Saccharicrinis fermentans DSM 9555 = JCM 21142: one gene and its partner. The protein of the gene in region 2 interacts with the protein of the main gene of each other region in a pairwise test. Links are inferred from orthologs where the notes say so. Each region holds a gene or a part of one and is shown on either strand. Other genes may lie near its edges.

Region 1 (4,169 bases), 3.3 Mb from region 2 along the record:
TTGAAGTTCCGTAACTTCGGTAAAAAATCATTGACAGAGCTTGATGATTTGTTACAGGTGATGAACTTAACCTTTGGTATGGATATTACTAAGTATAAATTAGACAAGGAATAATTGCGATGAGACATAGAAAAAAGTTCAATCACTTGGGTAGAAAGAGCGCTCACCGTAAGGCAATGCTTGCAAATATGGCCAACTCTCTTATTATGCATAAGAGAATTAAGACCACCGTTGCGAAAGCTAAAGCATTGCGTATGTACGTTGAGCCGCTTATTACTAAATCTAAAGATGATTCAACTGCACAAAGAAGAGTTGTTTTTAGTTACTTAAAAAATAAAGAAGCCGTTTCTGAATTGTTTAGAGAGGTAGCGGTTAAAATTGGTGAAAGACCAGGAGGTTATACCCGTATCTTAAAATTGGGAAACCGTATCGGTGATAACGCAGAAATGTGTTATATCGAGCTTGTAGACTACAACGAAGGTATGTTGTCTGCTAGTAAGCCCGCTGCTGAGAAGAAAACACGTCGTACACGTCGTAAAAAATCTTCTGGTGAAACTGCTGCAGTGGAAACTACTGTTGCTGAAAAAGAAGACGCTAAGAGCGCTCCTAAAGCTGAGGATAAATCTACTGAAGCATCTTCAGATGAAAATAATGCGAAGGAATAGTGAATTTGTAGTTAAATACATGTATTCATGATAAAATAAAGGATAATTGCCTCGTGCTATTATCCTTTTTTTATAAAAAAGTAAACTCAATTTTTAAATAAGTCAATATTATGGGACAAATTTCAAATGTTCATGCTCGTGAAATTCTTGATTCACGCGGAAATCCTACTATCGAAGTAGAAGTAACACTAGAAAGTGGTTTTGTTGGTCGTGCTGCTGTTCCTTCGGGAGCGTCTACTGGTGAGCACGAAGCTCTCGAACTTAGAGACGGTGACAAAGGGCGTTACTTGGGAAAAGGTGTTCAAAAAGCGGTTGCCAATGTAAATGATGTGATTGCTCCTGAATTAATCGGTTTTAACGTACTGGATCAAGTTGGTGTTGATAGCAAAATGCTTGAAATGGATGGTACTAAAACTAAAAGTAAGCTAGGTGCTAATGCTATCTTAGGTGTATCTTTAGCTACAGCCAGAGCTGCTGCTGAATACCTTGGTATGCCTCTTTATCGTTATATTGGTGGTACAAATGCTTGTACGCTTCCTGTTCCAATGATGAACATTATTAACGGAGGTTCTCACTCTGATGCTACTATCGCTTTTCAAGAGTTTATGATCCGTCCTATTGGGGCTCCTACTTTTAAAGAAGGATTGCGTATGGGTGCAGAGGTTTTTCATGCACTTGCTAAAGTTCTTAAAGGTAAAGGCCTTTCTACTGCTGTAGGTGATGAAGGTGGTTTCGCTCCTATGTTAGGTGGTACTGAAGAAGCCATCGACTGTATCCTTACTGCTATTAAAAATGCAGGTTATAAACCTGGTCGCGCTGAAGATGGTGGTGATGTGTCTATTGCTATGGATTGTGCCTCTTCTGAATTCTTTAAGGATGGTGTTTATGATTATAGCATCTTTGAACCTAATGGTGTGAAAAGAAATTCTGAAGAGCAAGCTGCTTACTTGGCTGAATTAGTGGAAAAATTCCCTATCGATTCTATTGAAGACGGTATGGATGAAAATGACTGGGACGGATGGGTTGCATTGAATAGTAAAATCGGTGATAAATGCCAGTTAGTGGGTGATGACCTTTTTGTTACCAATGTGGATTATTTGAAAAAAGGTATTGAATTGGGTGCTGCTAACTCAATCCTTATTAAAGTAAACCAAATTGGTACTTTAACGGAGACTTTAAATGCCATCGAAATGGCGCACAGAGCGGGATATACTTCTGTTACTTCTCACCGTTCAGGTGAAACTGAAGATTCAACAATTGCTGATATCGCTGTGGCTACTAACTCTGGTCAAATTAAAACGGGTTCATTGAGCCGTTCTGACCGTATGGCTAAATACAACCAATTGCTTCGTATCGAAGAAGAATTGGGAGCTAGTGCTATTTATGGTTATGCAAAAGCAAAAAAAGCTTAATGGCTTTGCCATTATCAATTGTAAAGGTGCCTGATGGCACCTTTTTTTTTGCCTTTTTTTTACCCAATTATGGAAGCGTAAAATTTAAGTTGGCGAGAAACTATAACCCGGAAAATGCCTTAGAAAATCTATTACGCATTTCAACGCTCATGACGAAGTTCTAATACTTCACCCGGGTGCAATACAAAAGTAAAGGATTTCAGAAGACAATTTAGAGGTGTTGTTGATGTAAAGTTCTTTTCGTTCAGGTCAATAAAAATATTTGCACGACAGCTATAAACAACATTTATACCCAACTTTTGGCACTGACTCGTTTATAATTAGATGGATGTATTTACGAACAAATTGTAAAACTGTCTGTTCATATCGTGGTGGACTAAATTATTTTATATTCGCAATCGCAAAAATTGTTAACAAGTGCCTCATGATCTTCATGCATTTGTTTCATTATTTTGTATATTTATCAAACATCAAATATCATTCATATGGACTATATAAAACAGAAGCTAATAGACGTTGCTATACCTAAGGCCAATAAAGTAAGAGAGCTTGTTAAAGAACATGGAGATAAGGTCATTCAAGAGGTGACTATGGGGCAGGTGCTAACTGGTATGAAAGGCGTTGTTGGCTTAATGACATGTACATCTAAGCTTGATCCAGAGGAGGGGATACGTTTTCGTGGATATTCAATACCAGAACTAAAAGAAAAGTTACCTAAGATGCATGATGATGGGGAACCTTTGCCTGAAGGCGTTTTTTATTTAATGTTAACAGGTGAAATTCCCAGTGATGATGATGTTAAGTATATTAGTGAACAGTGGGCCTTGCGAGCGCAGGGAATTCCAACGCATGTGTATGATGTGATTGAGGCTTTGCCTAAAGATGCACATCCCATGATTCAGTTTAATACCGCTATATTAGCAATGTCTACAGAATCGCAATTCCGTAAGGCTTATCTGGTGGGTATGGACAAGAAGGATTATTGGGATCCTACTTATGAAGGTGTTATGGATTTGATTGCACGTTTACCTATCATTGCTGCTTACATCTATCGAAGAGTTTTTCATCAAGGGCGACATATTCAGGCCGATCCAAGTCTGGACTGGGCTGGGAATTTAGCGCACATGATGGGGCACGATAGTGAAGAGCTGAGGCGCTTGATGCGTTTGTATATGTTAATTCACTCTGATCATGAAGGTGGCAATGTGTCGGCTCATGCCACTCACTTGGTAGGTTCTGCATTGTCAAATCCATATTATAGTTTCGCAGCAGGGATGAATGGTTTGGCAGGTCCCTTGCATGGCATGGCTAATCAGGATGTAATGCACTGGTTAAATAAATTGAAACGTGAAATTGGCAGTGAAGATCCTAGTGAGGAGCAAATCAAGGCCTATGCCGAAGATACCATTCGCAAAGGGAGGGTGATACCTGGTTATGGGCATGCCGTACTTCGAAAAACAGATCCTCGATTTCAGGTACAGCTTGATTTTGCTAATAAATATATTCCGGATGCACCGTATATTAAATTAGTAAATAGAATCTATAATGTGGTTCCAGGAGTACTGACAGCCACCGGAAAAGTTAAAAATCCCTGGCCTAATGTGGATGCCATATCAGGATCCTTGCTCACCAGCTATGGTATTGCTGAATACCCTATTTATACGGTTCTGTTTGGTGTTTCAAGGGCATTGGGCGTATTGACACAGCTTATCTGGGATCGACTTTATGGATTGCCGATAGAAAGACCTAAGTCGCAAAATTTGCAGTGGTTTATTGATCAGGTAGACTAAGCGATTGTTGTAGGTGAGCGAATATATATAACTGATGAAAGAGGGGTGTTGGAAATCCCCATGTGGCTCCTTGTTGTACAGGAAACGAGGAGCTTTTTTATGGGGGGAAATAAGTTATTATTTTTGTGTTGCGAATGTTTCTTTCAGTTGTAATTAGTTGGCTTGTTCTTTATAGAAACGTCTGTCTCATAGTGGTGGTAATGGAAGGAGAGAGGTAGGTTAATTCCTGTTGGAATTAATATGATAAACATTATGTCTTTACTTCATGTTTTTTTTAAAAAGGAATATTATAATAAAGACAT
Region 2 (5,365 bases):
CAGGGTGCCCATTAACTGCGAACTTATATTGAGCGAGCGTCTATCTCAGCCAAAAATTAATTTCAACATAAGTGCACCAACACTGGAACAAAGCACACAAAATATCATACAAGAAGCCATTAGTACAAACGAAGAACTCAATAGACAAGTCCTTTCGCTATTGGTTCTCAATAAATTCTATACCCCAAGTTACAATACTTCCAATTACAGCGGAAGTGTAGTCAATAGCGCCAGTCCGGCTAACACATACACCTACGAACTATTATCCGGTCAACTGAGCAATCTGGTTTCGCAAATGATCGATGACGTAGACGTGGGCATTAGTTACCGTCCTGAAGATGAAATATCTAGTGAGCAGATAGAAGTAGCACTATCAACCCAGATTTTTAATGACCGGGTTACCCTGAACGGAAATGTTGAATATGGAAAATACGACAAGCTAAGTACCATCAATCCCAACTCAAGCAATATAGTAGGTGATTTTGATTTAGATGTAAAACTAAACAAATCAGGCAGTCTACGTGCAAAGGCCTATACACATAGCAATGATGATTTTAGTTTTGACAACTCCCCTACCACCCAGGGAGTAGGCCTATCCTACCAAGAAGAATTCGATACCGTTGGTGAACTTATCCGCAAATACTGGAACTGGTTTAGACCCCGACGAAAGGAAAAGGAAAACCAAAGAAAGAATCAACAAAACACGGTAAAAGAAGAGTAATCACACTCCTGTATCAAAGCAATAACCTCAACAGCAACACTGCTACCAAACCCACTCTTAAACAAACAGTTACTTCGCATAAAATCCATCATTTTTCAAATTAGTACATATCATATGGTTGGAATGTACAAAACATTGTATTTTTTAGTTATTTTCGTGCACAAATTCAAGTGCTAGGTATGAGTATTAAAATTGAAGAAGTCGTAAACCAAGGTCAAAGAAAGAAGTTTGTTGCTTTCCCGTACCAACTATATAAGAATAATAAATACTGGGTTCCTCCCATGAAGGCTGACGAACTAAGTTCCATCACGCCCGAGAAGAATCCTGCATATGACTTTTGTAAGGCCAAATTTTGGTTGGCATATAGCAATGGTAATGTGGTTGGTCGTATTGGTGCAATTGTTAATGACCTTTGGATTGAGAAAATACAAAGAAAAATTGGGCGAATTACACGTATTGAATTTATCAACGACCATGAGGTAGTTAAGCAGTTGACCCAAACAGCCGAAGAATGGTTGAAATCTCAAGGTATGGAAGGAGTAATGGGACCTTTGGGTTTTTCCAACCTAGATCATTCAGGCGTGCTGATCGAAGGCCACGACAGAATACCTTGCATGGCCAGCGATTATCATTTCGACTACTATAAGGAGCATATTGAAAAGCTCGGATACACCAAAGAACGTGATTGGCTGGAATTTAGAATCACCTTTCCAGATGCACTACCCGAAAAAGCTTTTAAAGTAGCTGCCATGATAAAGAAACGCTATGGTTTAAAAACACTTAAACTTTAAGAAAAGCAGCGAACTAGAACCCTATCGAGAAATGATATTTAAGGTTTTTAATGAGGCTTTTGTCGGTTTATTCGGGACATTCAAATTGCCTGATAGATTGGTTAAATTTTATATCGATAAATTTTTTCCGGCAGTAAACCCCCGTTACGTAAAGGTAATGCTCGACAAAGATGAACAATTGGCCGGATTCCTTGTGGCACTACCTTCCTTGTCTAAAGCACTGCAGAAAGCAGAAGGGAAATTATGGCCCTTGGGATGGTGGTATATAAAACAAGCCTTGGCCAAGCCCAAAGAAATGGATTTGATGTTAACAGGAGTAAAACCTGAATTGCAAAAGATGGGAGGCGTTTCTTTATTGATGAATGATCTGTGGGAAACCGCCAATGCTGACGGAATTAAATTTGTAGAAACGACAGGTATGCTGGAAGATAACCATGTGGCTATTCAAATGTGGAAATCATTTGAACATATCCAACATAAGCGTAAACGCTGTTATAAAAAGATTTTTTAATTTCATAGGTTTCGGTCATAGACAATCATCTTGCTCTTTTGTATAATATAGATGCAGAAGCATGCCTATTCTCTATGACCGAAACCCTATTACCTTAGGTCAGACAAAGGCGGCTCCGGTAAAAAATGCTTTAATTCCTTCACCGCTTGAATGGGGTCAGGCGCATTAAAAACAGCACTTCCAGCCACCAAAACATCAGCTCCAGCATTGATTAAGCGCTGGGCATTGGCCACGGTAACCCCACCATCAACCTCAATAAGGGCTCTACTTCCTTTTTTCTCAATAAGCCTTTTTAGATCCGTCAGTTTTTTAAAGGTATTCTCAATAAACTTTTGACCACCAAACCCGGGATTAACAGACATCAACAACACCAAATCGACCTCTGTGATAATTTCTTCCAATAGAAAAACTGGCGTATGGGGATTAAGTGTTACTCCCACTTGCATACCTTCTTTTTTAATGGCATCAATGGTACGATACAAATGCGTACAAGCCTCGTAGTGAACATTCAACAAATCAGCACCTGCTAGTTTAAAGTCACGAATATACCTATCCGGATCCACAATCATTAAATGCACATCAAAAGGTTTATCAATATGCGGACGTAAAGATTTAATCACAGGTAAACCAAAGGATATATTAGGAACAAACACACCGTCCATAATATCCAAATGAAGCCAATCTGCCTCACTTCTATTAATAATTTCTATTTGCGATTCCATCTTGCTGAAATCGGCAGCCAATAAAGATGGGGCTATTAAGTGCTTCATTTTAATTTATTTTCTATTGAACCAAACGTCTGTCTCATGGAAACAATATGCATACCAAGTAAAAAAACGATCAACGCGGTACAATCATATCATTATTCTTTTCCCGTCACAAAAGTAGTAAGGAATAATGAAAGAAAAAAAGCACAAGATTATCCCAAATAAGATCTCAGTATTTTACTCCGGTACGTGTGCTTCAATCGCTTTATGGCCTTTTCTTTTATTTGTCGCACTCTTTCTCGGGTAAGATTAAACAAATTTCCAATCTCCTCCAACGAATATGGAGGCTCCCCATTCAGTCCATAATACAACCTGATAATATCCGCCTCCCGAGCCGATAAAGTTGAAAGCGAACGATCTATCTCTCTCCGTAAAGAATCTGATAAGAGTTGATTATCCGGACTCACAGAATCTGTAGACAGCAAGGTATCATACATATTATTGTCCTCATCCTTACGTAAGGGTGCATCCATCGATATATGCTTGCTCATAGCCTTCAATGACTCTTTCACCTCTTTAGGTGCCAGATTGAGCACCTGTGCGATCTCCTCAGAGGTGGGTTCTCGCTGATACTCCTGCTCCAGCCTCGAAAAGGTGTTGTTCACCTTATTCATCGAACCAATTTTATTCAAGGGTAATCTAACAATCCGAGCCTGCTCTGCCAATGCCTGCAGAATAGATTGACGAATCCACCAAACGGCATACGAAATAAACTTAAACCCACGGGTCTCATCAAAGCGCTGAGCTGCTTTTATCAACCCCAGGTTACCCTCGTTAATTAAATCCGGCAAACTTAAACCTTGGTTTTGATATTGTTTAGAAACAGAAACTACAAATCGCAGGTTTGAATTAATGAGTTTCTCCAATGCAGATTGATCGCCCTGTTTAATTTTTTTGGCCAGCTTGACTTCTTCTTCAGCACTTATTAATTTAACCTTACCTATCTCATGAAGGTACTTATCCAATGAAGGAGTCTCTCTGTTTGTAACCTGTTTCGTTATCTTAAGTTGTCGCATAAGTAGATAGCTTAGGGTGTATTGTGTATAATATGTTTACGGTAAATATAACAAAAAAAGTAAGTTATAGTTTTACATATTGAATAAAAATTACAAGCTTTACATGAATGTGTAAAATATTCAGATAAAGGAAAATTATCAAAATAATTTTGCGATTTAGTTCATATTGATTAAGTTTGCATCAAATCTTCTAGGCATCATTCTTTAAAAATAGAATCAGTTGGCCTTTCAGAATACAAAAAATCAAGTAAAAACAATATAACAACGTTGAACAGTAGTTCATTTCATTTAAATAATTCCCCCAAGAGAATTTATTGGTAAAAATTATGTACGATATTCTTGAATTGAATAAAAAGCTCCTTACTGAATTGAAGGAAATTGCCAAGGGGCTAAAAATTAAACGCGTGGATTCTTTTAAAAAGCAAGACTTAATCTATAAGATTCTTGATGAGCAGGCTATTGCAGCCTCAGAAAAGAAACAAAGCGAAAAACCTTCAGAAAAAAAACCTGTAAAGAGAGCACGTACTCCAAAGGTTCAAAAAGCAACAACTACTACTAAGGTAGAGGCAGAAACTAAACCAAAACCAGAAACAAAGGAACGAAAGGCTGTTGAAACACCTGAAGCTCCTTCGGAGAAAAAAATGGTCAAGGCGGATAAAAAACCGCAGGATAAAAAGCCGCAGGATAAAAAACCAGCAGAAAAAGTAGTTGAAGAAGTTAAGAAAGAGCAGAAGGCTCCTGCCCAAGCTCAAAAACATGAGGAAGCACGAGAAAAGACCAAGGACAGTCCTGAAAACCGTCGCCAACATCGCCAAAACAATGAAGATGGAGGTCGTCGTCGTCCTCATGACAACCGCGATCAAAGAGGTGGAAAAGACAACAACGGTTACCGTCGTCAGGATAAACAAGATAAATCATTCGATTTTGATGGTATTATCTCAGCATCCGGTGTATTGGAAATCATGCAAGATGGGTATGGATTTTTAAGATCATCTGACTACAATTACCTTAACTCTCCCGACGATATTTATGTGTCTCAATCACAAATTAAATTATTTGGGTTGAAAACCGGGGATACAGTTCTAGGAACCATTCGTCCTCCCAAAGAAGGTGAAAAATATTTCCCACTGATCAAAGTAGAACAAATCAACGGTAGGTCTCCACAGATCGTTCGTGACCGTGTTCCTTTTGATCACCTGACCCCCATCTTCCCTGACGAGAAATTCAAGTTAACAGGAAATGGTAAGGAAAGCTTATCTACACGTATTGTAGATATGTTTGCTCCTATTGGTAAAGGACAACGTGGTTTAATTGTAGCCCAGCCTAAAACGGGTAAAACTGTATTATTAAAAGAGGTTGCCAACGCAATTGCGGCTAACCACCCTGAAGTTTTCATGATCATCCTTTTGGTGGACGAACGTCCTGAAGAGGTAACAGACATGGCACGTAGTGTAAACGCAGAGGTTATTTCGTCTACATTTGACGAACCCGCAGAGCGTCACGTTAAAGTAGCCAATATAGTATTGGAAAAAGCCAAAAGAATGGTTGAATGTGGACAT

What was found. Proteins that work in one complex are often made in the same cells at the same time.
Region 1: the proteins of rpe (region 2) and eno interact in binary tests that used the Escherichia coli proteins (3 or more experiments, as listed by UniProt). The link is inferred for Saccharicrinis fermentans DSM 9555 = JCM 21142 from one-to-one orthologs.

Annotation. Positions count from the first base shown.
Region 1 is NZ_KI912107.1:3,674,514-3,678,682, reverse strand. The notes cover bases 1-2,926. They hold eno (phosphopyruvate hydratase), read left to right. Parts: upstream 1-775; coding sequence 776-2,077; downstream 2,078-2,926. Other genes in these bases: CYTFE_RS0114905 (citrate (Si)-synthase), read left to right, coding at 2,563-2,926; rplQ (50S ribosomal protein L17), read left to right, coding at 147-665; CYTFE_RS0114925 (DNA-directed RNA polymerase subunit alpha), read left to right, coding at 1-114. In the rest of the region: more of CYTFE_RS0114905, read left to right, coding at 2,927-3,867. UniProt on the Escherichia coli protein: Catalyzes the reversible conversion of 2-phosphoglycerate (2-PG) into phosphoenolpyruvate (PEP). It is essential for the degradation of carbohydrates via glycolysis.
Region 2 is NZ_KI912107.1:346,494-351,858, reverse strand. The notes cover bases 954-3,832. They hold rpe (ribulose-phosphate 3-epimerase), read right to left. Parts: upstream 2,794-3,832; coding sequence 2,113-2,793; downstream 954-2,112. Other genes in these bases: CYTFE_RS0101630 (sigma-70 family RNA polymerase sigma factor), read right to left, coding at 2,943-3,806; CYTFE_RS28215 (GNAT family N-acetyltransferase), read left to right, coding at 1,544-2,023; CYTFE_RS28220 (hypothetical protein), read left to right, coding at 954-1,512. In the rest of the region: CYTFE_RS0101645 (translocation/assembly module TamB domain-containing protein), read left to right, coding at 1-721; more of CYTFE_RS28220, read left to right, coding at 901-953; transcription termination factor Rho, read left to right, coding at 4,133-5,365. UniProt on the Escherichia coli protein: Catalyzes the reversible epimerization of D-ribulose 5-phosphate to D-xylulose 5-phosphate.